3 regions of the Microbulbifer sp. ALW1 genome follow, and region 3 is predicted to be linked to each of the others. Evidence: predicted binding sites of a transcription regulator. Region 3 holds the regulator's gene; each other region holds the start of a gene.

Region 1 (2,266 bases), 1.8 Mb from region 3:
AAGCACACCGGGGCAAAAAAACCATTCTGGAACTGGAGAGCGTCCTGCAGCAATTGCACATGCTGAACAGCCTGGATCAGCCGGAACTCTACCTGCAACAGACCCTGGAGCAACTGTCCGAGATGGACACCTTCGTCCCGCGCATCACCAAAGCCTGGAAATCGGGCGATCAGGATGCGCTGTATAACTTGGTGATTGTTGAGGGGCAGAAGGAACACCCGGAATTTACCAAGTTGTATGAACTGCTGTTTTTCCAACGCAACCGGGAGATGGCCAAGAAGATCGAGGCGCTCAGCCAACAGCACAAATCACTGTTTGTTGTCGTTGGTGCCGGCCACCTTGTGGGTGATGCCTCGATCACCGCACTTCTGAAGCAATCCGGATTCACGATCAAGCAAATCTAGACTTGCCCCATCGCCAGGGGCGGCAATCCCTTCCTTGGCGGTATCACTGGCGACGTACTGGCGACACACTAGCGATGGGTGTAGAGTCCTTCCCCCAGGCCAGTAGGGAAAACAGCCCTACTCGAAGCTCGCAGCGCCATTCTCTGGCCCATTCATTACCCGCCCCCAATACGCGGTTTATGCTGAAGCGGATGTTTAGCGGTGACCGCGCCCTGTGACGATGTTCAGTATCGACACCCGCTAGCGACACCAGCCACCCGTTGGCACACGCTGCCCCTCCCGGTAACTGACAAGCACCAGGCCCAGGCTCCTACCACTCGCTTGTTACAGAAATATTACATTTGGGTGCATCTGTTTTTATGGATAAGAGATGTTTCAAAAATGTTTCTAATTTCTTACAGCGAAAGCTGCCTGCTAGACTCCGCGGCGTTCAAATAAACCAGACGACACAGGAACTGACGCATGCACTGCTTTAACAAGAGCCTGATGGCCATAGCCCTGACCAGCCTGCTCTCCGGTACCGCAACGGCCGACGAAGCGGAAACCAAAGGCGGTCTTAAGATAACCTCGGACGACGGCAACTTTTCTGCCTCCCTCGGCGGGCGCATTCACTTCGATACTTACCTGTTTGACACTGATATCGAAGATCCCATCAGCACCACCGACTTCCGTCGCGCACGGATTACCCTGAAGGGCAACATCTACGACTGGGGCTACGTGCTGGAGCAAGACTTCACCGGCGGCGACACCCTGAGCGGTTACCGCGATGTATTTATCTCCCACAAGTTCCTGAACGGTGAAGTCCGCATCGGCCAGCTCAAGCCCTTCCGCTCCATGGCGGAAATGACCAGCTCCAACGAGCTGACCATGCTGGAGCGCCCTTTTTCCAGCGCTACCGGGCTCTACGACGGCAATCAGTTCCAGCAGGGCATCGGCTGGACCGGCGTACTGGACTGCTTCACCCTGGGCATGATGGCCTTCAACCTGCGGGATGCGGGTACCCCTCGCAATGAAGGTGTCGGCGCTGCCGGACGCCTCGCCTGGGCCCCCATCAACACGGACGAAAAAACGCTGCACTTTGGCACCTATGTCAGCTTTGAGAACGCCAACCGGAACTCCCCCGACCTGATTGCCGAAGCAGATTACGCTGGCCGCCGCGGCCCGTCCCAGTTGATGGCACTCACTCCGGGCAACCTGGGTGGCGACGCAACCACCGCCGGGCTCGAACTGGCAGGTAGCTACGGACCGCTGTACCTGCAGGCCGAATACGTAATCGGTGGCTTCGAGGGCGATTTCTTTATTTCGGAAGAGGATTACGCAGATGATTTCGGCGCCCCCGCGCCCTTCCCCTGTGATCCCGAATTCGGCTGTTACATCGACAACCAGACAGTCCACACTTGGTACGTGCAAGGCAGCTGGATGCTGACCGGTGAACACAAGGCCTACAGCAAGAAACGCGGTGCGTTCAGCTCCGCCAAACCCAGTGGTGACGGCCTGTGGGGTGGCGCCTGGGAGCTGACCTTCCGCTACGACACCATGGAAAACCGCGACTACGATTTCCTGGAGGCCAGCAGCACGACCGTCGGCCTCAATTTCTACGCCAACCGCAACGTGCGCTTTATGTTCAATTACATCATGGGTGACGATGACTTCACTGGCGATAACACCGACCAGTTTGGTATTCGAGCTCAGATTGGCTGGTAACCCAGCCCCGTATCGCAGACAAAAAAATGGCGAGCCTGAGGCTCGCCATTTTTCATTGCAAACTGCTGATTTCCAACTTGGGACTTCAAACGACTACCGGTATTAGCCCACCTGCTGCGCTTTGGCCGGATCAAACACCTCCACCTGTACGGGTACGT
Region 2 (2,266 bases), 800 kb from region 3:
GATATTGTCCCAGTAGGCCCACTCGGCAGAGGTCGAGGCAGACACATCGTAGTCGGTGGCGGAGCCATCGGAGTACACCAGTGGCAAGGCACCCCACAGCGGGCTGTCTGCCAGGCTCGCCTGATAGCTGGCACCCAGGGTCAGCAGGGTAGATTCGCCCAGATCTTTTTCCAGCACACCGTAGGCCACGGATTTGTCCATGGCGTAGAAGTCCAGGTGAGACTCCTTGTCTTCCTTGGTCAGCACCAGTCGGCCGCGCAGACCATCACTGAGGGTGCCGGCGATGTCGCTCTCAAGACGCAGGCTGCTCCAGGAGCCGGCGATAGCGCTGAACGACATTTGCAGGTCATCGGTAGGACGCTTGCGCACCATGTTGACCGTGGCAGAAGGGTTGCCCGCGCCGCTCATCAAGCCGTTGGCACCGCGCACTACTTCGATACGCTCGTAGATCGAGGTGTCGGTCTCACCGCTGCGGTTGCCGTAGGTAGACGGCAGGCCAACGCCGTCAACCTGGAAGTTGGTCACGTCAAAGCCGCGGGAGGAATAATAGGTGCGATCCGTCTCCACACTCTCGACCTGAATGCCGGGCACTGCCAGCAGCGCGTCGTTCAGGTTGTACAGGTTGAAATCGTCGAGCTGGGTACTGCCAATCGCGGAGACAGACTGTGGCGTATCCATGATGGACAGGCCCAGGCCGGTAGCGGTGTTCATATCCTCGACCAGGTAAGAATCTACCTGTTCACCGACCACCTCGACATTCTCGAGCTTTTCAGACTTCCCTTCCGCGGCGATGGTGGCATTGGCCGCGGTCAGTGCGACTGCCAGCAGAGAGCTGGCAAACAGACGTTGCTTGGATGGCATTTTCGAGTCCCCAGGAACTACCCCTTGAATTTGGGACGCGAGTCTAAAGACAGAAACATGCAAATGCAACAGATTATCATTTAGATTTTGATGATCGGACGGCCAAATAATCAAAAGTGCGCCCCAGATCACCCTACCCGTCGCCCGTGTCATCAAACTGCCACCGGGTAATCTTAACCTCGCACTTTTTTACACATTGATTCGGGGGAACCGGTGGCCGCCAACCGCAAAAGCCTGCGCTGGATACTGCTGCACACCTGCGCCGCAGGTGCGCTGCTGTGCAGCCTGTTGACCGGGCTGCGTATCGCCAGCCTCACCCGCCCGCAGGTAAGCCAGTTTGAAGAGCTGTTGCCTCAGGGCGGGGTCATCCAATGGCACTTCGTGAGCGCGGTGGTGTTTTCACTGGTAGTGATTGCTTACATCGCCTATCGCGTATTTCCCAGTATTGCCCACCGGACTGCCCGCGCAATCTCCACCGACAGTAAAAAGGCCCGGGACCTACACTGGCCCGGCTGGCACCGGGCGATCATTCGCGCCGGCTACCCGCTTCTGGGGTTGTCACTGCTCAGCGGTTGGCTGCTGTTTTACGGTTGGGGGAATTGGGGAATCGGGTTGAACCCGCGGGACTGGCACTTCCTCGCGGCCCTCGGCGCCCTGCTCTATCTAGTGTTCCACGCCGGACTGTATCTGGCGCGCTGGGGGCGACAGTCCCTGGCACTGATCGCAATCCCCAGGTCCGGCCATCGCTCCCGGCGCCGGCAATGGATCGGCGGCGCATTGCTCGGGGTTGCTGTTCTGGTCTTTACCGCCACCTGGCTTTTTACCAGTCAGCAAAGCCAGTTCCGGCTTGAAGTCACCGCTATACCACTGCTCGACCCGGATCACGCGCCCATAGAGATTGACGGCAACGCGGACGAGCCGCAGTGGCAAATGGCAATGCCCATTACTGTCTACACCGATGGCGGCACCAACTTTGATGAAGGCGCCACCGAGATCACCCTGCGGGCACTCAGCAACGGCGAGGAATTTTATCTATCGGCCCGCTGGCGCGACGACAGCCAAAGCCTGGTGCACCTGCCGTTGCTGAAAACAGCACAGGGCTGGGAAGTACAGCAACAGGGCTTCCACAATTTTGACGAGACCCGTTTCTACGAAGACAAATTCGCGGTACTACTTTCTTCCAGCTGCACCTTTGCGGCCGCGGGTACCGCGCACCTGGGGCGCAAGCCACTGGCCGAGCGCCCCGCCAACTGGCACGGCAAGGGGTACCACTACAGTAGCGACGGGCAATTGCACGACCTGTGGCACTGGAAAGCGGTGCGCACCAACGACATGTACCTGGCGGATGACAATTTTATCGGCCCACCGGACAAGGAGCGCCCGGGCGAGCGCCGCTATACCGCGG
Region 3 (2,266 bases):
TGTTGCTCTGGCCCACCTGGTGGGCGCTGTGGATCGCCGCCAAAGGCTGGCCCGGACTACACCTGTTTGCGGTGTTCACCCTCGGTGTCATCCTGACCCGCGCGGCCGGCTGCGCGATCAACGACTTTGCCGACCGCGGGATCGACGGGCACGTCAAGCGCACCAACCAGCGTCCACTGGCGACCGGTGCCGCCACTCCCAGAGGCGCCCTGATGCTGTTTGCCGGTTTGATGCTGCTGGCCTTCCTGCTGGTGCTGACCACCAACACGCTGACCATTCTCATGTCGCTGCCCGCGCTGGCGCTGGCCTTCTGCTATCCGTTTGCCAAACGCTATACCCACTTGCCGCAGGTGGTGCTGGGCGCGGCCTTCAGTATGGGGATCCCCATGGCTTTTGCGGCGGTCACCGGCGAGATTCCAGCCACTGCCTGGTTGATCTTTACCGCCAACCTGCTGTGGACGGTGGCCTACGATACGTTTTATGCCATGGTGGACCGGGACGATGACCTCAAAATCGGGGTCAAATCCACCGCAATTCTGTTCGGCGATATGGACCGGATAATGACCGCCTGCCTGCAAGGGATGGTGATTGTGGCACTGCTGATGCTGGCGGGCCGCGCCGACCTGGGTGGCCTCTACTACGCGGGGGTTGCGGTAGCGGCGGGGCTGTTTGGATACCAGCAATGGCTGATTCGCGACCGGGAAAGAGATCCCTGTTTTACCGCGTTCCTGAATAACAATTGGGTCGGCGCTGCCATTTTTGCGGGAATTTTATTCCACTATCTTGTCAGCTAGCCACCTGCGCTTGCTCTCCAGCCGGGATTCACGAACGCCTGTCATATATTTGTCATTAAAGTGACGTTAAATGGCCACTCTAAGATATGTCCATTGAGTGACAACAAAATAGTTAGGGTATGGCAGCAAGATGCATAGCAAGACGATTCTCATAGTCGACGACGAGGCCCCGGTCCGGGACATGTTGCGAATAGCCCTGGAGATGGCGGATTACCGCTGCCTGGAGGCGGAAAATGCCCAGGCGGCCCACGCGCTGGTGATCGATGAGAAGCCGGACCTGATTCTGCTGGATTGGATGCTGCCGGATGTGTCCGGGGTTGAGCTGGCCCGCCGCCTGAAGCGGGATGAGCTGACGTCTTCGCTGCCGATCATTATGCTGACGGCCAAGGGTGAGGAGGATCACAAGATCAAGGGGCTGGAGACCGGCGCCGATGATTACATCACCAAGCCATTTTCTCCCCGTGAGCTGGTGGCGCGCCTCAAGGCGGTGTTGCGCCGCGCCGGGCCGAGTACACCGGAGGAGCCGTTGACGGCGGGTGGTCTGGTGCTGGATCCGATCAGTCACCGGGTGACGATCAATGGCAACCCGGTGGATATGGGGCCGACGGAGTTTCGCTTGCTGACCTTTTTCCTGTCGCATCAGGAACGCGCCTATACCCGCACTCAGCTGCTGGACCATGTCTGGGGTGGCAATGTGTATGTGGAGGAGCGCACTGTGGATGTGCATATCCGTCGCCTGCGCAAGGCGCTCACCGTCGATGGCCACGAGCGCTATATCCAGACAGTGCGCGGCACCGGTTACCGCTTTTCTGTACAGACAGTGGAAAGGGTGTAATCCTACCCCTCTAAATTTTTGGCACTCCGTTGTGAGAGCCCGGTGGCGGCTGAGCACCGGGGGCGGATTTTCAGGACCGCTGTGAATACATCCCTGTACGCTTCGTCGGCGACATCCCTGTCGCCGACGATCCTGAAAACCCGCTCCCGGCACTCAGCCTTCGCTTAGAGTCCTGCGCACGGCTCCGGCATTCGCAGGATGCACCCACCCCAAAACAAGATGGCCCAACCATCATGCTCGATCGCAGTATTGGCGAGTTCTCGCGTTTTATCGTCATCGCCCTCGGCACCACCATTTTCGGTTTTTCCACCGGCCACTGGTGGCTGGCACTCTGTTCCGGCCTCACCGTTTACCTCTTCTGGTTGCTCTGGCAACAGAACCAGTTCGATCGCTGGCTCTCCAATGGCCGCCGCGGCCCGGCGCCCACCAGCTTCGGGGTCTGGGGGGATATTTCCGACGATTTCTATCGCATGCAGCGCCGCCACCGCAAAGAAAAGCAAAAGCTCCATTCCATGCTGCGCCGGGTGCAGGACAGTACCAGTGCACTGCGCGAGGGGATTGTTGCGCTGGAAGATGAGGGCAATCTGGCCTGGTGGAATCCGGCAGCGGGACAGATGTTGCGGCTGCAGACGGACGA

The links. The regulator PhoB, encoded in region 3, activates phosphate uptake and scavenging genes when phosphate is short. The targets are predictions, from matches to a motif close to TGTCATAAANNTGTAACA.
Region 1: the regulator PhoB is predicted to act here: its motif matches at 727-744, upstream of GRX76_RS10550 (OprO/OprP family phosphate-selective porin).
Region 2: the regulator PhoB is predicted to act here: its motif matches at 1,009-1,026, upstream of GRX76_RS06290 (ethylbenzene dehydrogenase-related protein).

Annotation. Positions count from the first base shown of each region.
Region 1 covers NZ_CP047569.1:2,544,951-2,547,216, reverse strand. Annotated here, with positions in the region: gene GRX76_RS10555 (TraB/GumN family protein) at 1-404, shown strand, start outside; gene GRX76_RS10550 (OprO/OprP family phosphate-selective porin) at 867-2,108, shown strand; gene GRX76_RS10545 (indolepyruvate ferredoxin oxidoreductase family protein) at 2,211-2,266, opposite strand, start outside.
Region 2 covers NZ_CP047569.1:1,533,966-1,536,231, reverse strand. Annotated here, with positions in the region: gene GRX76_RS06295 (TonB-dependent siderophore receptor) at 1-861, opposite strand, end outside; gene GRX76_RS06290 (ethylbenzene dehydrogenase-related protein) at 1,075-2,266, shown strand, end outside.
Region 3 covers NZ_CP047569.1:737,497-739,762, reverse strand. Annotated here, with positions in the region: gene ubiA (4-hydroxybenzoate octaprenyltransferase) at 1-794, shown strand, start outside; gene phoB (phosphate regulon transcriptional regulator PhoB) at 925-1,629, shown strand; gene phoR (phosphate regulon sensor histidine kinase PhoR) at 1,863-2,266, shown strand, end outside.